DNA from 3 places in the Arthrobacter sp. FW306-06-A genome. Region 3 is predicted to be linked to each of the others. Evidence: riboswitches for the same ligand, from Rfam matches in the RefSeq annotation. Region 3 holds a riboswitch; each other region holds the start of a gene.
The links. A riboswitch is a leader RNA that binds a small molecule or an ion and turns the genes downstream of it on or off. The one in region 3 is predicted to bind S-adenosylmethionine.

Region 1 (10,029 bases), 2.2 Mb from region 3:
GACACCCATGCCAGGATCGTGGGCATCAACACCGCGGTGGCGGGCGCCGGCCTGGGACTGGCCATCCCCATCAACGCCACCACCCGCAGGATCATTTCCGCGCTGCTGGCGGACGGGCGGGTGCGCCGCGCCTACCTTGGCCTTGTCAGCACTCCCATCCAGCTCACACCCAGTGCGGTGATCCGGACCGGGCTGCGCGAAGGACTTCGTGTCGTGGAGGTGCTGCCCGGTTCGCCCGCGGACAAGGCGGGCCTGTCCGCAGGGGACATCATCATCACGGCGGGTGGACGCGCCGTGAACAACGCCGAGAGCCTGCAGCGGCTCCTGTTTGCGGACGCCATCGGCCAGCCGCTCGACGTGGCAGTGCTGCGCGACGGCGCCGAACTGCACATCACCGCTGTTCCGGAGGAAATGACGGGAAACGGCACGGCTTAAGGTTCGACGGCGGTCAGGCACCCTGGGCAGGCAACGCCCGGTGACCTACGGACGAACCGGGGGCGCTTCCACGTCCGCGATGCCCACGAAACGGGTCCCCACGCCGTCGTACTCGCTGCGGACGTGGCCGGCGCGGACAGGCGGAACCTCCGCTGGGGCGTGGTGTCCGCACACCACGTACGTAAAGTCGGGCCACCACTTCTTGGGCCGCGCCGCTTCCTCATAGCCACAGACGGCGCATTCCAAGTGCACCCAGACGGGCCGCTTTCCCGTCCGGTTGGCGCGCGACTGCACCAGCCAGGGCGGGGGATTGTCCAGGATGGCACGGAGCTCGGCCTCCGTCATCCACTTGGGCAGGCCATGGCGCTGTGCCATTTCAAGGGGAACATCAAGGGTTATTGCCGCGTCGCGTCTGCTGATCATCACCTTCAACCATACGGGAGGCGGCCAAATCGCCTCGCCGGGCCTGGCCGGGCCGGGCCGGGCTGGAGCCGGGCTCCGGAACTCAGCCGACCAGGGCGATGCCCGCGGCCGCAGCAGCAAAGCCCAACGCAAGGTTGACCGCCACGTTCAGCACCGCCGAGCCGAACCGTGCTTCGCTGAGCAGGCGGATGGTGGCCGTGGTCCAGGAACTGAAAGTGGTGAGCCCTCCGGCCAAGCCGGTGGCCAGACCCAGCTGCCATTCGGTGCCCAGTCCCAGTCCGGTGGTCAGGCCGTGGGAGAGCCCGATGACGAAGCACCCCACCACATTGACCAGCAGGGTGGCCCAGGGCCAGTGCAGGGCTCCGCGGCCGTCCGCGCGGACGCTTCGGATGCTGCTGTGGTGCGCAAACCAGCTGTCCACCCCGAACCGCAGGAGGGCGCCGGCCACGCCAAATACCCCCACCAGGGCCGCAGCGATCATGGCCGGCCATCCCGGCTGCACGATAGGAACCTGCCGGTCCGCCACCCGGCGCCGGCGGCCGCCAGGCCGAGGACCAGGGACAGGCCCAGATAGGTGATCCATACCGGGTGGGCGGAGGCGCGCGCCAGCTGGTCCGAGGCGTAGATGACTGCCGAGAAGGTGGTGAAGGAGCCCAGCAGGCCGGGTCCCACCGCTGCCCGCAGCCAGAATGCCGTGTGCGGGCGGGCCATCCAGACTGTGGTCAGGGCCGCCAGGACGAAACTGCCGCTGATGTTGATGGCCAGCGTGGCCCAGGGGAGGGAGCCGGGTGCGTCCGGGAATGCCAGCCCCAGCCCGTACCGCAGTTCGCTGCCGATCAGCCCGCCGGCGGCCACGGCCAGCCACGCCGAGCCGTTGGGCATCGCCACGTCAGGATCCGCCCAGGACGCAGCCAGGGTGCGGGGTGTCGCTGGAGACCCACAGCGCTGAGGCGATTTCATCGGCCAGGTCGTAGTCCCGGGGCGTGCCCGAACTGCCGATCCGCACCACCATGGGGCCGCCAAACGGGCGCCGTCCCACCACCTCCACCTCGGCATCGAGGTCAATGTCCTGGGCGGCGAGGTACCGCAGCAGCTCTGGGTTGTCATCGCTGATCCGGGTGATCCGGCCGCTGTGGCCTTCGTCCAGTTCGGCGAGCAGGTGGGCGCGCGGCATCAGTACCTGGCCGTCGGCGGTGGGGATGGGGTCGCCGTGCGGGTCCCGCTTAGGGTCCCCGAGCTTCGCCGCGACGCGTTCAATGAACGTGTCCGAGACCGCGTGCTCCAGCTGTTCAGCTTCATCGTGGACCTCGTCCCAGCTGTAGCCAAGGCGCTGGACAAGGTAGGTCTCGATCAGCCGGTGGCGGCGGACCATGGCCAGGGCCAGCCGCAGGCCGGCCTCGGTGAGGGTGACGGCGCTGTACGGCTTATGGTCCACCAGGCCCTGGTCCTTGAGCTTGCGGACCATCTCCGAAACCGAGGAATTGGCCACGCCCAGCCGCTGTGCCAGCTGCGAGGACGTGATGGGCTTGTCCTGCCATTCCGTGAACGAATAGATGACCTTGACGTAGTCCTCGATCGAGGAGGAGGGCGCGCTGGTCTTCACAGGTTCAAGCCTACCGGTTGGGCCGCGGCGGCAGAGTCCGCTGCACTGGTCATGCCTTGACCGCGCGCCAGGCGAGCGTGAGGTAGGGAAGGTGGATCTGCTGGTCCGGGGCGTAGGCAAGGTGCTCGTGCAGGTACCAGTCCAGGTTGGCCAAGACCTTGGCCCTCGTTGCCTCGTTGGCGCGCAGGTAGTAGCTGCGTGACTTGGTGAGCTCCATCAGGTCCGTGGTCGTCACAGTGTCCTGCCAGTGGCTGACGTGTCCCTCGAGACCTTGGAATTCAGGCCCCACGACGGGTTTGTGGCCAGGCCGGTACACGTCACCTGCGTGCATGATCCGGGAAAGGCGGTGTACCCAGGGCACGGAGGTGTCCAGCTGGTTCCATACCAGGCCCAGGGTTCCATGCGGGCGCAGCACCCGGGCGAGTTCGGTACTTGCGGCCAGCGGGTCGCACCAGTGCCACGCCTGGGCAACGGTTACGACGTCGAAGCTGGCGGTGGGAAGGCCGGTCACCTCGGCGGAGCCCACCACAGCTGCGGCGCCCGGGCAGTGGGTCTTCAGCTGGGCGAGCATGTCCGCGGAGGGGTCGACGGCGGTGACGTCCAGGCCCAGGTCCAGCAGCAAGGAGGTGAACTTTCCGGTACCCGCGCCGACGTCCAGTGCCTCATGGGCGCTGGTGGGCACCAGCCAGCGGACCGAGTCTTCCGGATATCCGGGGCGGACGCGGTGGTAGTGCCCGCCGCCGTCCTGGAAGCTCTGGCCAAGCTCCCGGCGCCGCCCGTGATCGAGCCTGGGGCCACCCCGAACCAAGCGTGGCCTCCTTCGTGTGCTGCCGATGTGGACGTCTCTCGAATGTACCGCACGGACGGTCACCGGCTGGTGCCCCAAGGGGCACCCTCTTTGCTGCAGCTGCTCAGTCGTCGATGCAGGGGGCCGCGCCGGCCGTTCCCGGCGTGTTGGGCGCCCAGTGCGGGTAGGTGCGGAAGTCGTTGGCGGGGACCCAGCGCCCGGCGTCCACCACGTAGTCCCACCCCAGCCCGTTGCTGCGCAGCGCACGGATACCGGCGAGGAGGCGTTCGGCATCCTCCAGCCGTGAGCCGACGCCAAAACTTGCGCGGAGCGAACCGGACGGCAGGCCAAGGCGCTTCAGCAGGGGATGGGCGCAGAAGCGTCCATCGCGCAGGCCCACGCCGTGCTCGGCGGCGAGATAGGCGGCCACCAGCCCCGCGTCGTAGCCCTCCACGGAGAAGTTAACCACGCCGATGGTGTCCGTTTCCGGGTTGCTGTCCTTGAAGATCTGGTGCACGGTAACGCCGTCGATGTCCTGCAGGCCCTCCACCAGGAAGGAGCGGATCGCGGCTTTGTGGGCGTGCCACCGGTCCTGGTCGAGCTCAGCAATGACCTGGGTGGCGCGGGCCAGCGTGGCGGCTCCGAGGACGTTCGGCGAGCCCCCCTCATGGCGGGCCGGGCCGCTGGCCCAGCTGACGCCGTCGAGCCTTGCTTCCTTGACCGCGCCGCCGCCGGCAAGGTGCGGGACGCCCGCGTCCAGCCAGTCAGGCCGTCCCACCAGGACGCCGGCGCCGAACGGTGCGTAAAGCTTGTGGCCGGAAAACGCGATGTAGTCGATGTCATCCGTGCTGATGTCCACCCGGCGGTGCGGTGCCAGCTGGGCCGCATCCACCACGATCCGTGCGCCGTGCTGGTGGGCCAGCGCGGCCAGGGCGCGGATGGGAAGGATCTCGCCGGTGACGTTTGAAGCGCCGGTGACGGCCAGCAGGCTGACCCCGCCCTGCTCCAGCTCCGCGCGGACGGCGTCGAGGGTGCCGGTGATCGTCTCCGCGGCCACGATGCTGCGGTGCGGCACGCCCTGCCACGGCAGCAGGTTCGCGTGGTGTTCGATGTCCAGGTAGAGGACATCGCCGTCAGGGCGGCCATGGGTGACCGGGAGGCAACCTGCCAGGAGGTTCAGCGAGTCGGTGGTGTTGCGGGTGAAAATGACCGAGTCGTCCGGGCGTCCGCCGACGAAATCGCGGACGATGGTGCGCGCGTTCTCGTAGACAGAGGTGCTGATCTGGGAGGCGTATCCTGCCCCCCGGTGGACGCTGGCGTAGTAGGGCAGGATTTCGTTCAGGTAGGCGGACACCACGGAGAGTGCAGGGGCCGAGGCGCCGTAATCCAGGTTTGCGTACCGCACGTGGCCGCCGGTGATCAGCGGCGCCTGGATCTCGGCTCCGGTGACTGCCGCGAGGGGCCGGCCGGCAACGGCATGCCGTTCAGCAACTGCCGCTTCGGTGCTGACGGGCTGGGGGGAGACGGTGGCAGTTGTCACAGAGACCTCACTTGAATACAGGACTCCGGCATAGTGGAATCCGCGCTTGCCGCATCCGCTCCGGACCGGCCTGGTCGTCACCCGGGGCACCCCACCGCGAATGGAGGGTTGCCGGCCAGCAAACCGGGGTTTAGCGCTGGCACTCGTGACCTGGATAAAAGCGTAGGACATGCGGCTGACAGGACTGAACCCGCAGCGATTGTTAAGCGGTTTGTTACGCGATTCGAATAAACGGCGGCGGACACCCCCATCGGGAGGTGTCCGCCGCTGCTTTATTCGTTTTTTCGGGGAAAAGCCAACCGTTACAGCAAATCGTCCAAATAAGGGTTCAGGCGGTGCAATACCTCTGAGTGCAGGATCGAGTTGGTGGCCAGCGCGTTCCCGCCGAAGGGGCCGTCCTCGCCTTCCAGCGACGTGAAACGGCCGCCGGCCTCCACGACGATCGGCACAAGGGCGGCCATGTCGTAGAGGTTCAGTTCCGGTTCGCAGGCGATGTCCACGGAGCCCTCCGCCACCATGCAGTACGACCAGAAATCGCCAAAGGCACGGGTCCGCCACACGTCCTCGGTGAGGCCCAGGAACTCGTCAAGGTTTCCCCGTTCCTTCCAGCCCGTGAGGCTGGAGTAAGAGAGGGAGGCGTCCGATAGTGTCGAGACGTTGGAGACGCGGAGCCGGGTGGCAGCTGCCAGGGACCTGCCCATGTATGCGCCCATACCCTTCGCCGCCCACCAGCGCTTGCCCAGGGCCGGGGCGCTGACCACGCCCACCACCGGCTCGCCCTCGTCGACGAGGGCGATAAGGGTAGCCCAGACCGGAACGCCGCGGACGAAGTTCTTGGTCCCGTCAATGGGGTCGATGATCCAGCGCCGCGACCCGTGTCCCGTGCTGCCGAACTCCTCGCCCAGGACCGCGTCCCGGGGGCGGGAACGCGAGAGCTGGCCGCGGATGGCTTCTTCGGCGGCCTTGTCCGCATCGGTGACCGGCGTCAGGTCCGGCTTGGTCTCGACGTGGAGGTCCAGGGCCTTGAAGCGGCTCATGGTCTGGTCATCCACGGAGTCGGCCAGGACATGTGCCAGGCGCAGGTCATCGTTGTAGCTCGAAGCGGGTTGGATCATGGTTCCAAACTACAGTCTGCGCACGCTTCTGCCGGGGAGAACGCGTCAGTTGACGCTGCCGAGCTCCTTGGTTTCCTGTGCTTCCAACCTTGGATCCGTGCCGAGCAGCCGCCGCAGCGACGCCAACCGGGCGGGACCGGTGGGACCTGCGTGTCCGCCCGCCACCCAGTCGTCGAGGCCGCAGTTCACTGCAATTGCCGTGTGCTTGCAGCCCCGTTCGCAGTTCTCGATGCCGGGGGAGAGGTCGGGGAAGGAGCGCAGGATCCGGTCGGGGTCCACGTGGGCGAGGCCGAAGGACCGGATGCCCGGAGTATCAATGATCCAGCTGCCGGCCGGAGCGTCCGCGAGGCGCAGCGCCAGGGCAGAGGACGACGTGTGCCGGCCCCGTCCCGTCACGGCGTTCACTCCGCCGGTGGCCCGCTCGGCCCCAGTAAGCGCGTTCACCATGGTGGACTTGCCCACGCCTGAGTGCCCGAGCATGACGGTGACCTTGCCGCCCAGGTGGGCGCGGAGGGCTGCCACCGCGGTGCTGTCCAGCCGGGCCGAGAGGCCGTCGTCGGAGCGCGCGTCGATCCCGGAGGCCTGGGCGTCAGCGGTTCGGCTGATGATCACCGGGAAATCCAGGTGGGTGTAGTTGGACAGCAGTTCCGCTGGATCCTTGACGTCGGCCTTGGTGACCAGCAGGATCGGCTCGATACCGGCGTCGTACGCAGCCACCAAGGCACGGTCGATGAATCCGGTCCGCGGCTCCGGATTGGCGGCCGCCACCACGATCACCAGCTGGTCCGCGTTGGCCACCACGGCACGTTCGATTGGATCCGTGTCGTCGGCGCTGCGCCGCAGGAGCGTTTTGCGGTCCTGGATCTTCACCAGGCGCGCCAGCGTGTCCGGTGCCCCGGAGACGTCCCCCACGAGCGAGACGAAGTCGCCGGCAACCACCGGCGAGCGGCGAAGTTCGCGGGCGCGTGCCGCAATGACCACGCGTTCGTTGTTCGAGTCCTCACCCACGACTGCGGTGTACCGCCCCCGGTCCACCGTGATGATCCGTCCGGTGACCGCATCGTCGTGGCTGGGACGGTCCTTGGTGCGGGGCCTGGAGCCCTTCTTGTTGGGCCTGATACGGACGTCGGACTCGTCCCAGGAGTCAGTGCGCCGTGCCACCGCTGGGCTCCTCCGGTCCGGATGCCGCAGCGGCGTCCTGGGCCAGCATGCCTGTCCACAGCTGGGGGAAATCGGGCATGGTTTTGGCGGTGGTGGCGATGTCCTCCACCTGTACGCCCTCCACTGCCAGGCCCAGGATGGCGCCTGCGGTGGCCATTCGATGGTCCGCGTAGCTGCGGACGACGCCGGCGTGCAGCGCGGCGGGCCGGATCACCAGGCCGTCGCTGGTTTCCTCTGCGTCCCCGCCGAGCCGGTTGATTTCCGCCACCAATGCAGCGAGCCTGTCCGTCTCGTGTCCGCGCAGGTGGGCGATCCCGGTGAGCCGGGATGGGCCCGTGGCCAGCGCGCACAGGGCTGCGACGGTGGGGGCAAGCTCGCTGGTGTCCGCGAAGTCGCCGCCCTTGATCTCCGGGCCGCCGGTGACAGTCAGGACGCCGTCGGACAGGGTGACGTGTGCGCCCATTTTCACGAGAATCTCGCGCCACAGGTCTCCCACCTGCTGGGTATCCGCCGGCCAGTTGGGAATCCGAACTGTTCCCTTCGAGGCCAGGGCGGCCGCCAGGAACGGTCCGGCGTTGGAAAGGTCCTGTTCGATCCGCTGGTCGAAGGCACGGATTGGCCCGGGTGCCACCACCCAGTGGTTGGGAACGGAGTCGTCCACGGACACGCCGGCGCCGCGCAGGACAGCCACGGTCATGTTGATGTGGTCCAGGCTCGGCACCGGCTTTCCCACGTGCTCCAGGTGCAGGCCCTCGTCGAACCTCGCCCCCACCAGGAGGAGGGCGGAGACGAACTGGGACGACGCGCTGGCGTCGATCACCAGATGGCCGCCCCGCACCGCGCCCTTGCCTTCCACCACGAACGGGAGCGACGACGGAGCGGAGCCGTCTTCGGAGGCAACGGCCACACCGAGGGCCTTAAGCGCCTCGATGATGGTTCCCATGGGGCGCTTCCGGGCGTGCGGGTCGCCGTCGAAGACGCTGGTTCCGTTGCGGAGCGCCGCCAGCGGTGGAACGAACCGCATGACCGTGCCCGCCAGCCCGCAGTCGATCCTGGTCGGGGACGCCTCAGCCGCTGCCGGCAGCTGAACCACTTCCAGGTCAGGGCCAAAGTCGCCGTCCCCCGGCACTTCCGTGATAGTGGCGCCCAGCTGCCGGAGCGCATCGACCATCAGTGCCGAATCCCTGGAGTGCAGGGGTGCGCGCAGCCGGGACGGGCCGTCCGCCAAGGCGGCCAGGACCAAGTACCTGTTGGTCAGGGACTTTGATCCCGGAACCGTCACGGTGGCATCGACGGGCCGGGACGCAAAGGGTGCGGCCCAGTGCTCGACAGGTGTTCCGGACCCGTCCCGGGTGGCAGCTGTTGCGGTCATTCGTGCTTATGCTCCCGTGGCGTGTACGGCGCGGCGTACGGCTTTGTCCGCCTTGTTCAGCTTCTTGGTGGTGGTCCGGCGCGCGTCGGCAGCAAGGTGCGAGGCATTCCTGCGGGCATCGGCGGCCAGGTGTTCGGCACGCCAGGCCAGGCCCGGCTTGCCCGCTGTGTCCACCGAGGCCAGCAGCGCGCCGCCGCTCAGCGAGAGGTTCTTGAGCAGCTGGTTCCGGCGGTTTTCCCGCCCTTCCTTGCTGCTGATATCCGCACTACGCCACTCAACAAAGGTGTTAAGCAGCGAAATCACCGTCAGGAGGCCGGCTGAAAGCCTGGAGAACTTGCCAAGGCCGAACAGGACGCCCGCTCCCACCTGGGTTCCGCCGATGACGCGCGCCAGCGTCTTCTCGCTCGCCTGGAAGGGGAGCGAAGCCGCCGCCTTACGCAGGAGCGGCGAGAGCTGCTGGGCGGTGTCGTCGGAGTTCTTGAGCTTATCCAGTCCGGCAAGAACGAAACTGGAGGCAAGCATGGGCCGGGCGAGCGTGCGGACAAAGGACATGAATTTCCTCCTGGATGGACGAGCCGCGGCAAGCGGCGGAGTCGGTCCTAGTCTTGCACTTTTGGGGAATATTTGCCCGCTGAGGGCGGTTATCGATGTCGGGTCCGTGACAGGGACCCAGGCGATCATTCACCCGATACAGAGCGGAGTTGGGCCTTGGGGAAGGTGTTGGACGAAACCAGACCGGCGGGGCCGGTGGCATTGGATACTCTTGCCGCGGAGCCGCTGGAGTACGGCATGCCCCGGGCGGGAAGCCGGACAGTAGACTTGAAGGCAATGAGCACCTTGGATCCGGCCGCCGCGGCCATGTATGAGGCCACCCCCGCCGAAGTGAACGGCAAGGCGGGAGCCGCGCCCCTCCCGTCCGGTCAGGATGGTCCTGGTTCCCGGGCCGCCGACGCCGACGCAAATGACAGTACCGAACTGGATGTCTCCGCGGAGACCATGGAGCAGCGCCGCCTTCGCTTCGAGCGGGACGCCATGCAGTACGTGGACCAGCTGTATTCGGCTGCGATGCGCATGGCACGGAACCCGTCGGACGCGGAGGACCTGGTCCAGGAGGCCTACACCAAGGCCTTCTCGGCGTTCCACCAGTACAAGCCGGGAACCAACCTGAAGGCGTGGCTGTACCGGATCCTCACCAACACGTACATCAACCTGTACCGCAAGCGGCAGCGTGAGCCCTTGCAGTCCAACTCGGACAGCATTGAGGACTGGCAGCTGGCGCGGGCGGAGTCGCACACCTCGAGCGGACTGCGGTCCGCCGAGGCCGAGGCATTGGACCACCTCCCGGACTCGGACGTAAAGCGGGCGCTGCAGGATATCCCTGAGGAATTCCGCCTGGCGGTCTATTTCGCTGACGTGGAGGGCTTCGCCTACAAGGAAATCTCAGACATCATGAACACGCCCATCGGCACCGTGATGTCCCGGCTCCACCGCGGCCGGCGAATGTTGCGGGACATGCTCGCGGAATACGCCGCCGAGCGGGGATTCAAAACAGCCGTGGATACGTCGGAAGCGGCAGGAAGCAAAGCACAGGAG
Region 2 (10,029 bases), 950 kb from region 3:
GTGACTGGTTGTGACTTCCCGACTTGCTGCCTGCCCTGCCCTGCCGCCTAAGTGGCGCCCCGGCGTCGTACTTTAGGCTTCTAGGCGTCCTTCGCAGCCCTGAAGCCTGCTTCAAGGTCGGCGAGGATGTCGTCGATGTGTTCCAGGCCCACGGAAAGCCTGACAAGTCCCGGGTGCACCCCGGCCACCACCTGCTGCTCCGGCGAGAGCTGGCTGTGGGTGGTCGACGCCGGGTGGATGACCAGGGAGCGCACGTCGCCGATGTTGGCCACATGGGAGTGCAATTCCAAAGCGTCGACGAAGCGTTTGCCCGCCTCCGCTCCGCCGGCCAGGTTGAAGGCGACGACGGCGCCCGTCCCCTTGGGCCCATACTTGCGGCCACGCTCGTACCAGGGGCTGGACGGCAGCCCGGCGTAGGCGACCGATTCGACGTCGTCCCTTGCTTCAAGCCACCGCGCAACCTCCGCCGCGTTTGCAACATGGCGCTCCACCCGCAGGCTCAATGTCTCCAGGCCCTGGGAAATCAGGAAGGCGTTGAACGGCGAAACCGCCGAGCCCAGGTCCCGCAGGAGCTGGACCCGCGCCTTGAGGATGTAGGAGAGATTGGCACCGAGCGCTCCATCGGCTCCCAGGTCGCGGGCGTAGACCAATCCGTTGTACGTGGGATCCGGGGTGTTGAAGCCGGGGAACCGTTCCGGGTCCTTGCTGAAATCGAACTTGCCGGAATCGACGATCACGCCGGCGATGGCTGTGCCGTGGCCGCCCAGGTACTTGGTGGCCGAGTGGATCACGATGTCCGCTCCCCACTCCAGCGGCCGGATCAGGTACGGCGTCGAGAGGGTGTTGTCCACGATGAGGGGCACGCCGGCCTGGTGGGCGACTTCGGAGATGCCCTCGATGTCCAGGACGTCCTGGCGCGGGTTGGAGACCACTTCACCGAAGAAAAGCTTGGTGTTGGGCCGGACGGCGTTGCGCCACTGGTCCAGGTTGTCGGGGTCGTCCACGAACGTGACGGAGATGCCGAATTTTTTCAGGGTGTGGGCGAAAAGGTTGTAGGTGCCGCCGTAGAGGCTGGGGCTGGCTACGATGTGGTCGCCGGCCTCCGCAATGTTCAGGACCGCGAACGTTTCGGCGGCCTGGCCGGAACTCAGCAGCAGCGCGGCCAGGCCGCCTTCAAGGCTGGCAATCCGCTGTTCGACGGCGTCCTGCGTCGGGTTGCCGATGCGGGTGTAGATGGGCGCCAGTTCGGAGAGTGCAAAGCGGTTGGCTGCGCTCTCGGCCGTTGGGAAAACAAAGGACGTGGTTTGGTAGATGGGCAGGGCACGGGCTCCCGTTGCACTGTCCACTTCCTGGCCGGCGTGGATCTGGCGGGTTTCGAAGGACCAAGCGTTGGACATCCAAATCTCCTTTGACATGGGCCCGGCATGCTCAGGGGCAGTGCGGGCCGCGCTTGCTGTCGGCTCGTGCCGGACAGCCAGGTCCTCACCCGGGGCACCCCACCGCGGATGGAGGGTTGCCGGCCAGCGAGCCGGGGCTTGGCGCTGGCACTCATGACCTTCGCCAAGTCTAGGAAGCGGGGGCGCCCAACGCCATGAGTATGACGGGTCGTGACAAAAGCCTGGACGTGGAAACACACCGCCAGGACTGCAGCGTAGGTTTGCGAAGATTCGCACAGGGAATGCGAAGGATCGCCCGAGCTTCGGAAGATCGGGTTCCCGTCCCCGATAGATTTGAACGGGGAAAACCCCCTCGTTTCTCACAGTCAAAAAAGGACGGACGTTCCGTTGCCTCCGATTCTGCGCCCTGCCGCACGTGCCACTGTTCTATACATTGTGTTGGTCTGTTCAATGCTGGGAGCGGTGCTTCTCCCTGCTCCCATCGCCAGCGCCGCGGCGGCTGACAAGGGTGATTACATTGTCCGGTTCCCCTCGGCAGCGGACGTCAGGCAAGAGAGCAGTGCCCTGCGCGGCCAAGGTATTGGCGTTAGCCGTATGTTCGATAATGCGATCAAGGGCGCTGCGATAAAAGCCACCCCGGCGCAAGCCTCAGCCCTGATGCGGTCCGGCAAAGCCGTCGCCGTTGAGCCGGACCAGCCCGTCACGGTCTACAGCACAACCCAGGAGCAGGCGCCATGGGGACTGGACCGGATAGATCAACAATCGCTGCCCCTATCCAGCACGTACACGCCCTCCGGCACCGGGCAAGGCGTGAGCGTCTATGTACTCGACACTGGGATCCTCGCATCCCACGTCGACTTCGGCGGCCGGGTTGCAACAGGTTGGACGGCGAAGTCCGACGGCCTCGGGTCCAGCGACTGCAACGGACATGGCACCCATGTAGCCGGCACTATCGGCGGTTCAACCTATGGCGTGGCAAAACTCGCGACTTTGATCCCGGTGCGGGCACTGGCCTGTGATGGCACAGGCCTCTACTCGGACGTTATTGCAGGACTCGATTGGATTGCAGGGGACCACCGTGCCGGAACTCCGGCTGTGGTGAACCTCAGCATTGGCGGCCCCACGAGCAGCACCTTGGACGCTGCCGTGGAGGCGGTAATCGCCGACGGTATTTCCGCGGTTGTTGCTGCAGGTAACAGTGCCACCGATGCATGCACGGCTTCCCCTGCCAGGGTTCCGGCGGCAATCACGGTCGCTGCCAGCGATTCCACGGACCACCAGGCCAGCTTCTCAAACTTCGGCAGTTGCGTGGATCTTTACGCCCCCGGCGTTGGCATTACATCCGATTGGTACACCTCCCCGGCCGCCACCGCATCTCTAAGCGGGACCTCAATGGCCACTCCCCATGTGGCAGGCGCTGCTGCCCTCATGCTCTCGCAGAACCCGCTGCTCTCCCCTGCCCAGATAGGAGACGCACTGAATTCTTCCTCAGCCAGCGGCAAGATCTCCAACGCCAGCCCGGGAACCCTAAACCGGTTGCTGCAAGTTGCGTCACCGGCAGGAACCAGCAGTCCGTCGAACCCTGGCTCGTTTTCCTCCCAGACCCCGTTCCGGCAGCTTGATACGCGCAACGGCACCGGAGGCACCAGCGGGCCAGTCGCTCCCGGAGCCACCATCAAGGTCCCGGTAACCGGACGGGGCGGCATCCCGGCAACAGGCGTGTCAGCCGTGGCCGTAAACGTCACTGTCACCGAGCCCACCAGCAACGGATTCATCACCGTCCACGCCGGAGGCACCACCCCACCGGGAACCTCCAACCTGAACTTCGCCGCAGCCCAAACCGTGCCCAACCTCGTCATCACCCCCGTCGGCAGTGACGGAACCATCGCCCTGACCAACAACTCCAACGGCACCGTCCACCTCACCGCCGACACCTCCGGCTACTACATCGCTGGAACCGCCGTAGACCCTGGCGCGTTTTCCTCCCAGACACCGTTCCGGCAGCTTGATACGCGCAACGGCACCGGAGGCACCAGCGGACCAGTCGCTCCCGGAGCCACCATCAAGGTCCCGGTAACCGGACGGGGCGGCATCCCGGCAACAGGCGTGTCAGCCGTGGCCGTAAACGTCACTGTCACCGAGCCCACCAGCAACGGATTCATCACCGTCCACGCCGGAGGCACCACCCCACCGGGAACCTCCAACCTGAACTTCGCCGCAGCCCAAACCGTGCCCAACCTCGTCATCACCCCCGTCGGCAGTGACGGAACCATCGCCCTGACCAACAACTCCAACGGCACCGTCCACCTCACCGCCGACACCTCCGGCTACTACATCGCTGGAACCGCCGTAGACCCTGGCGCGTTTTCCTCCCAGACACCGTTCCGGCAGCTTGATACGCGCAACGGCACCGGAGGCACCAGCGGACCAGTCGCTCCCGGAGCCACCATCAAGGTCCCGGTAACCGGACGGGGCGGCATCCCGGCAACAGGCGTGTCAGCCGTGGCCGTAAACGTCACTGTCACCGAGCCCACCAGCAACGGATTCATCACCGTCCACGCCGGAGGCACCACCCCACCGGGAACCTCCAACCTGAACTTCGCCGCAGCCCAAACCGTGCCCAACCTCGTCATCACCCCCGTCGGCAGTGACGGAACCATCGCCCTGACCAATAACTCCAACGGCACCGTCCACCTCACCGCCGACACCTCCGGCTACTACATCGGTGGCTGATCAAATGCCGATCCTGGTCAGCTGGGAGGCAGGAAAACAGCCCGAATCCACGAAGGAAATTCCAGTAAGGGTATCCTTAGCTGAGAGCCGCATCACAAAGTGCCAAGATGTTGCCATGCGCATGGATCACGTCTCTTACGCCTGTGAACACGACGGCCTCGCGGCCACTACCGAACGTATTGCAACTGCCCTCGGCGTTGAGGCAGTGAAGGGCGGGGTGCACCCCCGGTTCGGAACCCGGAATATGATCATCCCGCTGGCCGGTCACAAGTACCTGGAGGTCGTGGAGGTCCTGGACCACCCCGCTTCTGACAAGGCACCGTTTGGACAGGCCGTACGGGCCCGTTCCGCGGCCGGCGGCGGCTGGATGGGCTGGTGCGTCGAAGTGGACGACCTCGCCCCCTTCGAGGAACGCCTTGGCCGCTCCGCCGTCAACGGCAACCGCAAGTTCCCGGACGGCCGCGAGCTGGTCTGGAAGCAGATTGGCATCCTGGGCCTCATCGCTGATCCCCAGGTCCCGTACATGCTTAAGTGGGAGGGCGATCCCTCGCTTCACCCGTCCAACGCCTACCAGAGCAGCCTCAAGATGAGGTGCCTGACCATCGCCGGCTCCGCGTCGAGGGTCACGGAATGGCTGGGCGAGCCGGTGGAGAAGCCGCTCGAAGATGTTGCGGTCGAGTGGGTCGCCCCGCACGGAACGCCGGGCATCCTGTCGGTCACCTTTGAGACCGCCAACGGGGCCGTCACTATCTGACGCTCCAGCCCTAGTCTCTTTTTGGGAGATGGGTGTGCCGGGTCCACGCCCGGATAATCTTCGGCCGCCATGAGGTGGTGACAACGGCGTCACCACCTCATGGCGGCCGAATTCGTTCAAGCGGCGTTTGACTTTTTGGGCTCAGGGCAGCGGATTTTTCTGCGCCAAGCATGCTCTTTTTCACACGGGACATTTGGGCTGCGACAGGGAACCTTTGCGTCCAAAAAGTACGACGACGGCGGGCGGCTTCGGTGGTCCGGCTTACCCACTCAGGTAAGCTGCTCGGCGCAGCTCATATTGTCAGACCCCTGTTGGATGATCTTCATATGGGAATCAGCGGTGGTGTGAGGGCAGGTGCGGAGGGCGTTCATGCCTCGGTGGCTGCCCTCGGTGCGCTGGATGCCATAAGTGCGCTGGAGCGGGAGGATGCTTTCCTGGCCTCCGGGGTTGGTGTTGGTTCCGGTGTTGATGTGCTGCAGCGGCGGTACGAGATCCGGCTGGAGCGGCTGGAACTCACGGCCCGGTTGGAGGCGCAGCTCGCGGCGATGAAGGCGCGGGATGCAGCCGAGGCGATCGGGTTCCAGCAGGCCATGACCCCGCCCGACGCGTCCATCCAGGACCGCACCTACGCCGAGATGTCCGTGGTGGAAGAGATCGCAGGGGTCCTCACCGTCAGCTCCGCCGCCACAGGCGCCCTGGTGGAACAGTCCCGAAAAATCTGCTCCCTCCCACCGGTGTTCCAGGCCCTGTCCACCGGTGCCATGTCCTGGCAGCACGCCCGCATCGTCGCGGACGAAACCGAGGGCCTCGACGCGGCCGGCGCTGCCGCGCTGGTGGCGCACTTCTTCGACCCCGACGCACCCCACCCCGCCCGCGGCGCAGCCCCGGGCGAACTCGTCCCCTCCCGCTTCCGGGCCAAAGTCCGTTCCTGGCGCGAACGCCACCACCCCGAGACACTGCAGAAACGCCACGCCAAAGGGGTGACGGACCGGCGAATGGAATACACCCCGGACCGGGACGGCATGGCCTGGATCTCGCTCTACCTCCCCGGCGACACCGCCTGCGCCATCTGGAACCGCACCACCGCCACCGCCCGCGGCCTCCAAGGCCCCAACGAACCACGCACCATCACCCAACTCCGCCCCGACATCGCAGCATCCCTGCTCCTCAGCGCCGGCAACACCAAGGGCACCGGCACCACCACCGCGGCAGAGCCGGCCAGCATCGACGACGGGACCGGCAACGACGACGTGACCGGCAACGCCATCAGTTCGTCGGCCGTGAGGGAGATCGGCAAGGTCCCCACCCCGCGGGCCGACGTCCTGGTCACGGTGCCGGTGTTCTCCCTGCTCGGACTCACGGATGAGCCCGCCATGCTCGACGGGCTCGGCCCCATCCCGGCATCCATGGCCCGCAAACTCGTCGCCGACGGCGCGGCCTTCTACCGCGTCCTGGTCGACCCCCGCGACGGGGCACCCTTGGAGATCGGCCGGAAGAACTACCGGCTCACCGAAACCATCAAACGCTGGATCAGGATGCGCGACGCCAAATGCACCTTCCCCGGCTGCACCAACCGCACCCCGGACAACGAAACCGACCACCTGAAAGCCTGGGAACACGGCGGACCCACCGGCACCAGCAACCTGGCACAACTCTGCCCCAAACACCACCGGCTCAAACACCACACCCAATGGACACCAGACCCGGCCACCACGAGTGAATCACCCGGCTGGACCTCACCCACCGGCCGCCACTACAAACCCGAACACCCCCACCCAGAACCCACACACTGGCCACCGGGAATCCTGCCGGCGGAAGCTATCGTGGCTGCCATGCCGGTGGATGCTCCACAGTGGCAGCAGCTGCTCGCGGGCATGCCTGATTGGGCCGATCCACCACCCGAAGATCCACCCGGCGAAAACCTGCTCGAGCCGGGCGAACTATGCCCGACAGATCCACTGTGGGAGGACTTCTACGCGCAGCCCTTCATTCTCCCACCGGACCCAGAAGCGGACTCCTGGTTGCTGCTGTCGTTCATCCGAGAGCAGCTATCACGCCAATAACGCCCTGCATCGTCATAACGGTGAGGCCGGGCAGCCCAGACTGAGGAGGTGGGGTATCTACCCCAACCCCACCGCCTTCCCGAAAAGGCTGAACCCGACGAACGCCACGATATCCAGCAGTGCGTGGGCTATCACCAGTGGCATGACCCGACGTGTCCGGGTATACAGCCAGGCAAAGACAATGCCCATCACTGCGTTGCCAATGAATGGACCGAAGCCCTGGTACAGGTGGTAGCTGCCGCGCAGCACCGAGCTCACGGCGATGGCCAGCGGCATGCTCCATCCGAATTTCCCAAACCGGTCGAGCAGATAACCCACCACAATGACTTCCTCGAGCACCGCATGGCGGACGGCCGACAGGATGAGGACGGGAACCGTCCACCAGTAGGCATCCAATGCACTGGGAATGATGGCCGTGGTGATCCCGAGCGCCCTGCCGGCCGCATACAGGCCCAGCGAGGGGATGCCGATCAGTGCAGCCAGCCCCAGCCCCTGAAGCAGGTCCTTTCCGGGCCGGGCGAAATCGAACCCGAGCTTCTGGAACGCGGACCGGGAGGTGCCGGGCTCACCGGGCGCGGCGGGGCGGTCCTCAGTAAGGAAGTACAAAACCAGCAGTACCGGCACCAGCGCAAAGACGATATCCAGCAGCTGGTACGTCAGGTCAAAGTACTCGCGGGTACTTTGGGAACGGTTCAGGGTGGACGTGCCCTCCGCCAGCGGGGCGCGGGTCATCTTGTCGAGCAGCTGCACCACGGAGTAGACGGCCGACTGGCCCAGGGACAGGCCCAGGACGATCCAGACTTCGAGCCGCAGGCGGCGGCGGGAGGGAACCAGCATGTTCCCATCTTGCCTTCAGTTTCTGGATCCGGCCTGATGGAACTGCCGATGCACCCAGGTCCGCAACATCAGGAGGGTGCGACGATCACTTCCGTGCCGTTGGCCTCGAACGCAGCCTTGTCACGGGCAGAAATGCCGGAATCCGTGATCAGCCTGTTGAAGTCATAGCCGTCCATGGTGGCGAAGGCGCGCACTCCTACCTTGGAGGAATCCGCGATGACATAGGACACCCGGGCACGGGAGGCCAAAAGGGCATTGACCGAGGCCTCCCCCTCGCCCGTATTGGTGGGCCCCACCTCGGGATCGATGCCGTTGACGCCAATAAAGGCGATGTCCAGCACCACCTTCTGCATGATGATGTCCGTGTAAGGCCCCACCAGTTCGTAGGACCGCGGGTTGAGGATCCCGCCGGTAACCATCACCTTGATGTTGGGTCGGACCGCCAACTGGCCGGCAATATTAATGGCATTGGTCACCACAGTGAGGGTGGGCTGGTTGGAGGGTGCGTTCAGGTCCTCCCGGGTGGCGAGAATCTGTGCAAGGGCGGTGCTGGTGGTACCCCCGCAGAGACCGATCACCGCACCCGGACGAATCAAGGCCGACGCACACTGCGCAATCTGCTCTTTGGCTTCGGCATGGTCGTCGCGGTTGTAGCGGCCTGGCAGGTCGTAAGCCAGGGCACCCGTGGTCGCCCCGCCGCGCGTCCTCGTCAAAAGCCGGCGCTTGGCGAGGCTGTCCAGGTCGCGCCGGGCAGTGGCCGGGGAAACATTGAGGGTGCTGACAATCTCGTCAACCTCTACCTGTCCCGTCTTCGCCAGCAGGTCGAGAATTGCCGTAAGCCGGTCAGTGCGCGTCATTCAAGTGGGCCTCTCAATCAAAGCAGCCACCATTCCTGATGACGTTTTCTGACTATAACGTACATTATATGATCAGAAACAATCATGTGAGCGTACTGAAGCTATCGCTCTCTGGCTCCGGCCCGCCACACAGCGTACGTCAAGGGCACGCCCGGGCGGTAAGCGAGGTGCGTGGCCGAAGGCGCATTCAGCAGGTGCAGGTCGGCACGGTGACCGACGGCGATTGACCCCACGGCGCGTTCACCGTCCGCATCCTGCCCGGTGTCCTCGTGCAACGCCAGGGCACCGCCATAAGTGGCGGCCCGTACTGCCTCATGCACGGAGAGGTGCATCTGCAGGACAGCAGTGGTCACGCAAAACGCCATGGAGCTCGTGTAGGACGTACCGGGATTGCAGTTGGAAGCAATTGCCACCTGCACTCCGGCATCGAGAAGCTCGCGGGCAGGAGCCAGCGGCTGGCGGGTGGAGAGGTCGCAGGCCGGGAGGCAGGTGGCCACAGTGCCGCGCTCCCCCGCACCGCTCACCGCGTCCCACCCGGACCACGAAGCAGCCAAGGCTTTGACGTCCTGCCCCGACAGGAAGTTCACGTGGTCCACGCTCGCCGCTCCCAGCTCCACGGCAAGTTGCACGCCGGGCCCCTCACCGAGCTGATTGCCGTGCACGCGGAGGCCCAGGCCCGCGTCCCGGCAGGCCAGCAGTACCCGGCGGGACTGTTCAGCGGTGAACGCGCCCTCTTCGCAGAAGACGTCGGCCCACTGTACGTACGGGCGAACGGCGTCGAGCATGGGTCCGCAGACCAGGTCGGTGTACTCGTCCGGGTCCTGGCCGGCGGGAACCAGATGGGCGCCGAGGTAGGTCACCTGGTCTGCCACCGTGGACGCGATGCGGGCGCTGCGGGCCTCATTCTCGACGTCCAGGCCGTAGCCGGTTTTGGTTTCCAGGTACGTGGTTCCCTGCGAGACGGCCTCGGCCACCCGGCCCATGGCCAACCGTGTGAGGTCGAAGTCGGAGGTGGCGCGCGTGGCTTCCATGGTGACGGCGATGCCGCCGGCGGCGTAAGCCTCGCCCGCCATCCGGGCTTCGAACTCGGCGGTGCGGTCGCCGGCGAAGAGCAGGTGGGTGTGCGAGTCCACCCAGCCTGGCAGCATGGCCCGGCCTCCAGCGTCGACGGCGTCGTCGGCTGCGGGGGCATCGGCTGCGGCACCGATCCATGAGATCCGTTCCCCCTCGATGACTACCGCCGCATCCTTCAGGACCCGCTGCTCAAGGTCCTGCGTCATCAGCTCGGCAATATTGGTGATCAGGGTACTCATGGGACCATTCTTCAACGCCGGATGGACCAGCGTGTGGCGGCCAGGGCCTGCGCTGTCCGGGATGCCGGACCGTCG
Region 3 (10,029 bases):
TCCGAGGTTCGGCCTGAACGGTTTCGTCATCGCCCGCGACTCCGAGAAGGAGGCCCGGGACACCCTGCGCGAGATCGTCGAGAAGGCACACAAGCCCGCCGTCCAGGGGTTCCGCGACGCGGTGCAGGAGGCCGGGGCGTCCACCAAGGACGGCAAGGGCATGTGGGCCGACTCCACGTTCGAGGACCTGATCCAGTACAACGACGGGTTCAAGACCCAGCTGATCGGTACCCCGGAGCAGATCGCCGAGCGGATCGTCGAGTACAAGAAGATCGGCGTGAACCTCTTCCTCACCTGCTACCTGCACTTCCAGGAGGAGGTGGCGGCGTTCGGCCGGGACATCCTGCCGATCGTCCGCGAACTGGAAGCGGACCTGGCCCGCAAGAACGGCACCGAGCTCGACCTGTCCATCACCCCGGTTGCCGCCGAGGCGGTGACTGTCTGATGGCTGAGCGTACTTTCGGTTTCCGCACCCGCGCCCTGCACGCCGGCGGCACCCCCGACGCCGAGCACGGCGCCCGCGCGGTCCCCATTTACCAGACCACGTCCTTCGTCTTCAAGGACACCAACGACGCCGCCAACCTGTTCGCCCTGCAGAAGTACGGCAACATCTACTCCCGCATCGGCAACCCCACGGTGGCGGCGTTCGAGGAGCGCATCGCGTCCCTCGAAGGCGGCATCGGAGCGGTAGCGACGTCGTCAGGCATGGCCGCGGAGTTCATCACCTTCGCCGCGCTCACCCAGGCGGGCGACCACATCGTGGCCGCCTCCCAGCTGTACGGCGGCACGGTGACCCAGCTGGACGTGACCCTGCGCCGGTTCGGCGTGGACACCACGTTCGTCCCCGGCACGGACCCGGCGGACTATGCCGCGGCTGTCCAGGACAACACCAAGGCGATCTTCGTCGAGGTGGTGGCCAACCCGTCGTCGGAAGTCCAGGACCTTGCCGCCCTGGCCAAGGTGGCGCACGACGCCGGCATCCCCTTGGTGGTCGACGCCACCTTGAGCACGCCGTACCTCGTGCGGCCCATCGAGCACGGCGCCGACATCGTGATCCACTCCGCCACGAAGTTCCTGGGCGGCCACGGCACCACGCTCGGCGGCGTGGTGGTGGAAAGCGGCCGCTTCAACTGGGGCAACGGCAAGTTCCCCACCATGACCGAGCCCGTGGCTTCCTACGGAAACGTCTCCTGGTGGGGCAACTTCGGCGAGTACGGCTTCCTCACCAAGCTCCGCTCGGAGCAGCTGCGCGACATCGGCCCTGCCCTGTCGCCGCAGTCGGCGTTCCAGCTGCTCCAGGGCGTCGAAACCCTGCCGCAGCGGCTCGACGAGCACTTGAAGAACGCCCAGGCCGTGGCCGAGTGGCTGGAAAACGATGACCGGGTGGCCTATGTCAACTACTCCGGGCTGCCGTCGCACCCACACTTCGAACGGGCGCGGAAGTACCTGCCGCAGGGCCCCGGCTCGGTCTTCTCCTTTGGAGTCAAGGGCGGGCGCGCTGCCGGCCAGAAGTTCATCGAGTCGCTGCAGCTGGCCTCGCACCTTGCCAACGTGGGTGACTCCCGGACCTTGGTGATCCACCCCGGCTCCACCACCCACCAGCAGCTCAGCGCGGCACAGCTGGAATCCGCCGGCGTGCCGGAGGACCTGGTCCGCATCTCCGTGGGCCTGGAGGACATCGAGGACATCCTGTGGGACCTGGACCAGGCACTCACCGAGGCGTCCAAAGCGGTGCCCGGAGCCGTCGCTGAAGAACCCGCAGAAGCCTGCACGATCGGAGCAAACGCATGAGCACCGCCGAACGTACCTGGACGGGCCCGTCCGCACCGGAGCGGCTCTCCCTGCTCCGGCAGGCGAAGTCCATCGCGATTGTTGGCGCGTCGGACAAGCCGTCACGGGCCAGCTACTTCGTGGCCACCTACCTGCTGTCATCCACGCGCTACAAGGTGTACTTCGTCAACCCCGTGGTCAAGGAGATCCTGGGACAGCCCACCTACGCGTCGCTGGCGGACCTGCCGGAAAGCCCGGACATCGTTGACGTGTTCCGCAAGCACGACGACCTTCCCGGCGTCCTCGATGAGGCAGTGGCCGCGGGCGCCAAGACGCTCTGGCTGCAGCTGGGGTCCTGGCATGAAGGCGTGGCGGCCGACGCAGAAGCCGCCGGGCTCAATGTGGTCATGGACCGTTGCGTGAAGATTGAGCACGCGCGCTTCCATGGCGGGCTCCACCTGGCCGGTTTCGATACTGGCGTGGTTTCCTCCAAGCGCCAGGTCCTGGCGTGATGCTTCCGCTCGAATGAGAACAGCGGGCCCGTTTCAACGGGCCCGCTGTTCTTTTTAACGGCTATTTGGCCGGGGAGGCGCCCTTCTGGGCGTTGCCCGGGCTTCCGCCCTGTGACTGGCCCTGTGCTGGCTGCCCGGCATTACCAGTGGAGCCTGCCGACTTCTGGGCCCCGGCACCGGCGGTCCCCGGGACCCCGGCCGAGCTGTTGCCTGCCGGCGGTTCAGCTTTCCCCGCTCCTGGCGGGCTTGGCGCTACTGCCGTTCCTTCGGCCCCGGCCGATCCGGCGGTGTCCTTGCCGCTGCCGGCTCCATTGTCCTGTGCAGCTGCCCCGGACGCACCCTTATCCCCGGTCGCACCGCACTTCGCTGTACCTGTTTCGGATTCATGCCTTACCGGGCCGGTGCATGGCGGGAGGTTGGTGCGGCCGGACAGGCCTGCGTGGCCCCGCAGGAGGCGTGACGCCAAATTTGCGGCGTCGGCAGGCCCGGCAGGAGCAGCGGAAGAAGCCGTCTCCCCGTCTGTCGCCATTTTGGGGGCACCGTGACCCGCGCCGGCGGCCCCGGCACCGTCCCCAGTGGCTGACGCGTCAGCGGCGGGCCGGCTCCACGGAACCCACTCCTCCAGCACTTGCTCCATGCTGCTGCCGTCCGGGGTGGTGGTGCCGGCAGCAACTCCGCCAACACCGAGTCCCATCCCGGCAACCAGTACCAGACCGAGCGCCGTGGGGCGATGGCGGCGACGGCGGCGGGCGAGTTCGTCGTGCCGCTGGTCACGGGGCTGCTCGTGCGGCAGCTCAGCAGTCGGCTCATCCGAATCAGGCACTTCAGCCGTTGGCGGCACACCCGCAGCAAGCAAGGCGGCCAGCTCCCCGGTGGGCGCGGGGACGGGCAGCGATGCCATGGTGCCGAGCGAGAGCAGCACGTCACGAAGTTCCGCGTCCTGGCCGCAGCCTGCGTCCTGAAGCACGTCGTCCACAAGGATGGCGAGGTTATCCGAGGCGGATGTCATGGCGTGAGATACTCCTTAACTGCCTTAAGTTCCCGGAGTTTGAGCAAGGCGCGCCGCTGCAGTTGTTTTACCGCTCCGGCGCTCTTATCCATGGCTTCCGCCGTCTGTTCTATCGAAAGGCCGCCCACCAGCCGAAGCGACAGCACTTCCCGCTGGTCCTGGGGCAGTCCGTCCAGCAGCCCAAGGACTTCCCGGGGCGAGATGCGCTGCAGGGCTTCATTCTCCGCAGAGGTATCTTCGCGCTGATCGAGTTCGGGCTCGAAAGACAGCTTGACTGGAGTCCGGCTTTGGCGGCGGTAGTCATCCACCATCCGGGCGTGGGCAACGGAGAAGATGAACGTACGCAGCCCGGCTTCTCCTCCGTGGACGGTGTTGAGCCTGGGCAGCACCGAAAGGAATACTTCCTGCATGGCGGCCTCCGGATCCTCGACTCCCCGGGCCGTGAGATAGCCCAGTACCTGTGATGCGTATGTCTTGTAGACGAGGCTGAAGGCAGCGGTCCCGGAAACTGGCTGGTCCGGAGCCTCGTCTGTCTGTGCATCGGTCACTGACGTAGTGCTTTCCGTCAAAGAGGGTGTTGGCAAGGCAAGCGCTCAGTACATCCGGAACGCTGGCCCCACTCTACCCTTCGGTAACCACCCCGCCAGAACCGCCACGGCCCCGTGGACGGGCCAGTGCGGGGTCACGCCGGGGGAAGCTGCACGTGGGGAAAGACAAAAGAGCCGGTCTGGAACGTGATGGGGGACAGGTTCCAGACCGGCACTTCATAGGGGTAATCGCCGACGCTGCCGGGAGGGTTACGCGTTTTCAAAAAAAATTCCTCGTAGGGTCCCGAGACCGCGATCACTCCCCCGTCAGCAGCCAAGAGCCGGAACCGGAAGAACAAATCAGCATCAATGAATGCTTCGAATTTTCCAGCCATGACGGTCCTTCCTTGGGCACCAGGGGGTATTACCGAGTGTGGCTTCCCCACCATCGGCCTCACAAGACCGGCCGCGTTAAGCCTGTGTAAATTGCTTCCCCACGCCAAAGCCAACGGCAGGCCACCTGCAAAGGTGGCCTGCCGCCGTCGTTATCCTGCGCTCTAAGCGCGGATTAGTCGTTGATGAGGTCGTTCACCACGATGGTCTGGTCCCGGTCCGGGCCCACGCCGATGGCGGAGAAGCGGGTGCCGGAGAGCTTCTCCAGCGCCAGCACGTAGTTCCGGGCGTTCTCCGGCAGGTCCGCAAGGGTGCGGGCGCCGGTGATGTCCTCGGTCCAACCGTCGAAGTACTCGAAGATGGGCTTGGCGTGGTGGAACTCGGTCTGCGTCATGGGCATCTCATCGTGCCGAACGCCGTCCACGTCGTAGGCCACGCACACGGGGATCTGTTCGATGCCGGTGAGCACGTCCAGCTTGGTCACGAAGTAATCCGTGAAACCGTTCACGCGCGAGGCGTGGCGGGCCAGCACGGCGTCGTACCAGCCGCAGCGGCGCGGGCGCCCGGTGTTGACGCCGAATTCGCCGCCGGTCTTCTGCAGGTACATGCCCATCTCGTCGAAGAGTTCCGTGGGGAAAGGTCCGGCGCCAACGCGGGTGGTGTAGGCCTTGATGATGCCGATGGAGCGCGAAATCCGGGTGGGCCCGATGCCGGAGCCCACCGACGCGCCGCCGGCCGTGGGGTTGGAGGAGGTCACGAACGGGTAGGTGCCGTGGTCCACGTCCAGGAAGGTGGCCTGGCCGCCCTCCATCAACACCACTTTGCCCTCATCCAGGGCGGAGTTCAGGACCAGGGTGCTGTCGATGACCAGAGGGCGGAGCCGCTCGGCATAGGACAGGAAGTACTCCACGATCTCGTCCACCACCACGCTGCGGCGGTTGTAGACCTTGACCAGGAGCTCGTTCTTCTGCCGCAGCGAGCCTTCCACCTTCTGGCGGAGGATGGATTCGTCGAAGACGTCCTGGACGCGGATGCCCAGCCGGGCCACCTTGTCCATGTAGGCGGGGCCGATGCCGCGGCCGGTGGTTCCGATGGCACGCTTGCCGAGGAAGCGTTCGGTCACCTTGTCCAGGACCTGGTGGTACGGGGCCACGAGGTGGGCATTGGCGGAGACGCGCAGTTTGGAGGTGTCTGCACCGCGGGCCTGCAGGCCGTCGATTTCCTGGAAGAGGGCCTCGAGGTTCACTACGCAGCCGTTGCCGATGATGGGAACGGCATTGGGGCTGAGGATGCCTGCCGGCAGCAGCTTGAGTTCGTACTTTTCACCGCCCACGACGACGGTGTGCCCGGCGTTGTTGCCGCCGTTGGGCTTGACGACGTAGTCAACACGGCCGCCCAGCAGGTCGGTGGCCTTGCCTTTTCCTTCGTCGCCCCACTGGGCTCCTACGATCACAATTGCTGGCATGGGATCCTCCCCCATTCGTTCGGGCTGCCGGGTTACCACGAGGTGGCGGGCCATGCAGCACCGTTCATGAGAATGCCCCGAACATACCGGCCTTCACACAGCCGCAGCACGGCACGGCGAAGGAAGAGTTCCGGGGCTCTTACCACCCAAGTTTAGCCGATGGGGCACTTGGTCCTTCGTTGGCCCCGCCGCGGCCCGTCATGCGGGAAGGGCCGCGGCGGGCCTGGTCAGAACCGCCGCCGCGCTGCTATTCGTCCTCAGCCTCCCCGGCGGCCCGGGACGTCTGCTCGGCGAGGGTGTCCCAGAAGGAAATGTCGGCGTCGGCAATCGAACCGTCAGCAATGGCGGCGGCGGTGGACGTCAGCGTGGTGACCGTCTGCTTGATCAGATAGCCGTTGCTGCGCTGGCCCAGTGCGTAGCCGTCCAGGTAGTGGTCGGACATGCCGCGCATCTCGAAGAGCAAGGTGGCAATGCCGTATTCCACGGAGATGCCGTTGCGGCTGATGGTTTCGGCGCTGCCGCCCTGGTATTTGCCCAGGTGGCCCCAACCGGTGGAGTCGACGTTGTTGAAGACCACGGCGCCCAACTGCTTGGACTTTTCGACGACGGCCGGGTCGGCGTTGGGGGTGGTGGGGTACAGGATGGAGCCGGAAACCAGCTTGCCGTCGCGCTCCGCCCGGGTGCCCTGGTGGTGCAGGTCGATCATGTAGTCGATCCGGTACTTGCGCATCACGTTGTTGTGCAGCGCCTGGGTCTCCGGCTGGATCTTGGCCACGTGGTCGCGGTTCAGGTCCACGCCCTCGGCGTTGTAGCGGGTGAGGTGCCGGTCCCCCTTGGCGAGGTAGTTGTCCAGGGAGAAGTTCACGTCCCCCATGGCGCCGTCCGCGTTGAGCATGGGCACCACCAGGATGTTCGCGCCTTTGAGGATGTCCGCCGACTTGCCGGTGCCCAGGTGCTTGATGAGCTCCATGGCGCCCTCGGTGGTGAGCTGTTCGTTGCCGTGCTGCTGGGTCAGGTAAAGGATGGTGGGCTTGGCCGGGTCCGAGATGTACTTGACCAGGTGGATGTCACGGCCCTTGACGGTCTGGCCGATGACTTCCAGTTCCATGGCGGGCTGGCGGGCGTCCTGGTCCTTCAGGAAGGAAACCATCTGGTCATAGGTGGCCAGTTTTGTTGTGGTGATCTGGCCGTTGCCGTCATAGCTGGGGCCCTCGCCCACTGCATTTGCCAGCGGGGCCGGTCCCGCCACGACGGCGAGCGCCAGAACGCCGGAAAGGGCAAGGTTCCGAAGGTTTGCCAGGGGTTTGTTCACGGTGCATGACCTCTTCATTGAGTGCGGTGGTTCTTTGGGTCGAGTGGGTGGCAGCCGCCATGTCCCTCATTCGGCTGTGACAAGAAGCCAACCAAGCTGGACATAATCTGTCAATACGCTGGACGAAACCTGTAAGGATGCAAACGGGAGTGCAGGAGTAAAAGAAGGCCTGCCTGGCGCGACACAAAGTGGACCGGACTTGCCCGCGTGGAGCGTCTCGATTTAAGTGGGAGGGAACCATCCGGAGCGGCCGAGAGACCTGGCTCGATGACGCCGCAGCAACCCCGGTCCGGCAGGATTCCTGCCGGCCGAAGGTGCTACTGCCAGGACCGATGGAAAGGAAGATTCCAGCATGTCACTGAACACCGACCACATCCGCGTCACCCACGCCGGTTCCCTGCCCCGCACCCCGGAACTCATCGCGGCGAACGCCGCCAAGGAAGCCGATGGCATCACCCCGGAATTCCTCCAACTGCTTGAGGCCTCCGTGGTGGACGTGGTGCAGCGCCAGAAGGACCTAGGCATCGACATCCCCAACGACGGCGAATACGGACACGCCATGTCCAGTTCCGTGGATTACGGTGCTTGGTGGAACTACTCCTTCGCACGCCTCGGCGGCCTGGAGCCCACCAATGTGGACCGCTGGGCCGAAGCCGGGGTCCGCCGCTCGTCACCCGGCCATGTGGTCCTGACGTCCTTCCCCGACCGCCGGGATCGGCAGGCGTTCAACGAGGCGTACAACGATCCTTCCTCCGGCATCCTCACCCACCGCAAGAGCGTCGCCCAGCCCAAGATCGCCGGGCCCCTGACCTACACCGGCCAGGATCTGGTGGCATCGGATATCAGGAACTTGAAGACCGGGCTCGCCGCCGCAGGCCTCTCAGACGGTTTCGTGGCGTCCCTCTCCCCCGGCTCCTGCGCCAGGGTAGCCAACGAGTACTACAAGTCCGACGAGGAACTCGTCTACGCCTGCGCCGACGCCATGCGGGAGGAATACAAGGCGATCATCGACGCCGGGCTCACCGTGCAGCTTGATGACCCGTCCCTGGCCGAGAGCTGGGACCAGATCAACCCCGAGCCCTCCTTGGAGGACTATCTGAAGTTCATCCAACTGCGCATCGAGGCCACCAACTGGGCCCTCCGGGATCTCCCCCAGGAACAGATCCGGCTGCACGTCTGCTGGGGATCCTGGCATGGCCCGCACACCACGGACATCCCCTTCGCGGACATTATCGGCTCCGTGCTGCAGGTCAACGCCGGGGCGTACTCCTTCGAGGCCGCCAACGTGCGCCATGAACACGAATGGCGGGTCTGGGAGGACACCAAGCTGCCCGAGGGCAAGGTCATCATTCCGGGCGTCGTGTCGCATGCCACCAACGTGGTGGAGCACCCTGACCTGGTGGCGGACCGCATCGTGCGTTTCGCCGACGTGGTGGGCCGGGAGAACGTCATTGCCTCTACCGACTGCGGCCTGGGCGGCCGGGTGCACCCGCAGATCGCCTTCGCCAAGCTGGAAGCGCTGGGCGAGGGCGCCCGTCGGGCCACCAACCGGCTCTGGTAATCCGCTTGCCATCCGGGGCGCCGGCTGTTCCTTCCATCACCGGAAAGGGGCGGCCGGCGTTTCGCTTCCCGGGTCTTGCTAAACTGGGGAAGGCCGGCGAGGTCCGGCCCACCCCAACCAACCGCTGCTGATGCGTTTGCGCTTGCCCGCGCCCTCATCTGCCGGCGGCAGCAACGCCAATCCCCGCAGGAGAACCAGCACTTCATGACAGCCCTGGCCCCCGAAACATTCCACGAACAGCTCATGAGCCGCCGCTACGAACCCAGCGTTGCAGCCGTCAACGAACTCTGCGATTCCCTGCGGGAGACCAAACCAGGAACCGTGGTCCCCTACGTCGACCCCATGCACGACGTTGAGGAATGCCGCATCATCAGCCTCTACTCCAACATCGGCGAGGCGGATCCGTCCGGCTTCATCACCGCCGGCGACCAGGACGCCGCAACCCGGATGCTGGGCATCCAGTGGAAGCTGGGCCTGCGCCCCGAGTTCGTGATGCCTTGGAACGTCCACCCCTGGCACGTTCCCGGCGAAGCCAACGGGAAGTTCACCCCGGACCAGGTCCAGGCCGGCCTCAAGCCCCTGCTGAAGTTCCTGGCCTTGGTCCCCCGCGCATCGGTCATCGTGGCGCACGGCACCGAAGCCAACCGCCTGGCCAACCTGCTGCTGAAGACCGAGGTTCCCCTGCTGTGGCGCCGCGGCCTGAAGACCTACAAGGTCCGCTCGCTAAGCGGCCGCGCGTTCGCCGGTTCCCCTGCACGCCAGGAGGAGTTCCTCGAGGACATGCGGACGGCGTATGCAGACGCCATGGCCCGGACCGGCATCGCGAAGCCCTGAATCGTCGGCGCTCAGCCTGTGGCGTCGGAGTCGGTAAACGAAATTCCCGGTGCCGATTCGTCTTCGGCTTCAACCCAGGTGGTGAAGTCGGCGTACGACATCCAGGAGTAGTAGTCACAGAACCTGAGACACGCTTTTTCCTGCTTTCCCACGCTTCGCGCAGCTCCTCCTTTCTTCCTCTAGCCCTTTGATTCTTTTAACCGAAATCAGGGACGGCGCATTCCAGTCCAGGGACGACGGCGGGCGGTCACCTTTTCGCCAAAAGGTGACCGCCCGCCGTCGTCATATATGGAACCCTCGGTGGGGACTTAGGAGCCTTCGATGGCTGTCTTTGCCTTGGGGTCGGAATCGTTGAGGAACTTCTCGATCCGCTCCGGTTCGTCCGCCTCACCGATGGCGGCCGACGCCCTGCCCAGGGAGTAGAGCGCGCGCAGGAACCCCCGGTTGGGCTCGTGCTCCCACGGGATGGGTCCGACGCCGCGCCAGCCGTTGCGCCGCAGCGCATCCAGGCCGCGGTGATAGCCCACCCGAGAGTAGGCGTAGGAGTCGATGGTGCGCCCCTCCGCCCATGCTTCCTCGGCCAGGATGGCCCACAGCAGCGAGGACGTGGGGTGCCTTTCCACCAGGTCCAGGGCTTCCTGCCCGG

Region 1: it holds a riboswitch for S-adenosylmethionine, as region 3 does, so the genes downstream of both, LFT49_RS13585 (aminotransferase class V-fold PLP-dependent enzyme) here and LFT49_RS03335 (cobalamin-independent methionine synthase II family protein) in region 3, are expected to answer to the same signal.
Region 2: it holds a riboswitch for S-adenosylmethionine, as region 3 does, so the genes downstream of both, LFT49_RS07390 (bifunctional o-acetylhomoserine/o-acetylserine sulfhydrylase) here and LFT49_RS03335 (cobalamin-independent methionine synthase II family protein) in region 3, are expected to answer to the same signal.

The regions. Positions count from the first base shown of each region.
Region 1 covers NZ_CP084552.1:2,905,157-2,915,185, reverse strand. The annotation lists gene LFT49_RS13615 (S1C family serine protease) at 1-435, shown strand, start outside; gene LFT49_RS13610 (hypothetical protein) at 481-858, opposite strand; gene LFT49_RS13605 (fluoride efflux transporter FluC) at 941-1,339, opposite strand; gene LFT49_RS13600 (fluoride efflux transporter FluC) at 1,336-1,740, opposite strand; gene LFT49_RS13595 (metal-dependent transcriptional regulator) at 1,748-2,461, opposite strand; gene LFT49_RS13590 (class I SAM-dependent methyltransferase) at 2,511-3,269, opposite strand; gene LFT49_RS13585 (aminotransferase class V-fold PLP-dependent enzyme) at 3,373-4,788, opposite strand; SAM riboswitch class IV at 4,826-4,939, opposite strand; gene hisN (histidinol-phosphatase) at 5,091-5,903, opposite strand; gene rsgA (ribosome small subunit-dependent GTPase A) at 5,949-7,064, opposite strand; gene aroA (3-phosphoshikimate 1-carboxyvinyltransferase) at 7,048-8,436, opposite strand; gene LFT49_RS13565 (DoxX family protein) at 8,443-8,988, opposite strand; gene LFT49_RS13560 (sigma-70 family RNA polymerase sigma factor) at 9,184-10,029, shown strand, end outside.
Region 2 covers NZ_CP084552.1:1,613,654-1,623,682, reverse strand. The annotation lists gene LFT49_RS07390 (bifunctional o-acetylhomoserine/o-acetylserine sulfhydrylase) at 81-1,397, opposite strand; SAM riboswitch class IV at 1,442-1,556, opposite strand; gene LFT49_RS07385 (S8 family peptidase) at 1,860-4,130, shown strand; gene LFT49_RS07380 (VOC family protein) at 4,246-4,884, shown strand; gene LFT49_RS07375 (HNH endonuclease signature motif containing protein) at 5,211-6,947, shown strand; gene LFT49_RS07370 (CPBP family intramembrane glutamic endopeptidase) at 7,005-7,784, opposite strand; gene LFT49_RS07365 (DeoR/GlpR family DNA-binding transcription regulator) at 7,853-8,641, opposite strand; gene hutI (imidazolonepropionase) at 8,743-9,954, opposite strand; gene LFT49_RS07355 (NAD(P)/FAD-dependent oxidoreductase) at 9,966-10,029, opposite strand, start outside.
Region 3 covers NZ_CP084552.1:666,938-676,966, reverse strand. The annotation lists gene sfnG (dimethylsulfone monooxygenase SfnG) at 1-445, shown strand, start outside; gene LFT49_RS03370 (O-acetylhomoserine aminocarboxypropyltransferase/cysteine synthase family protein) at 445-1,791, shown strand; gene LFT49_RS03365 (CoA-binding protein) at 1,788-2,282, shown strand; gene LFT49_RS03360 (hypothetical protein) at 2,344-3,291, opposite strand; gene LFT49_RS03355 (RNA polymerase sigma factor) at 3,288-3,839, opposite strand; gene LFT49_RS03350 (hypothetical protein) at 3,974-4,213, opposite strand; gene LFT49_RS03345 (adenylosuccinate synthase) at 4,387-5,676, opposite strand; gene LFT49_RS03340 (M14 family zinc carboxypeptidase) at 5,924-7,006, opposite strand; SAM riboswitch class I at 7,223-7,327, shown strand; gene LFT49_RS03335 (cobalamin-independent methionine synthase II family protein) at 7,341-8,549, shown strand; gene LFT49_RS03330 (uracil-DNA glycosylase) at 8,754-9,383, shown strand; gene LFT49_RS03325 (hypothetical protein) at 9,395-9,535, opposite strand; gene LFT49_RS03320 (DUF3151 domain-containing protein) at 9,692-10,029, opposite strand, start outside.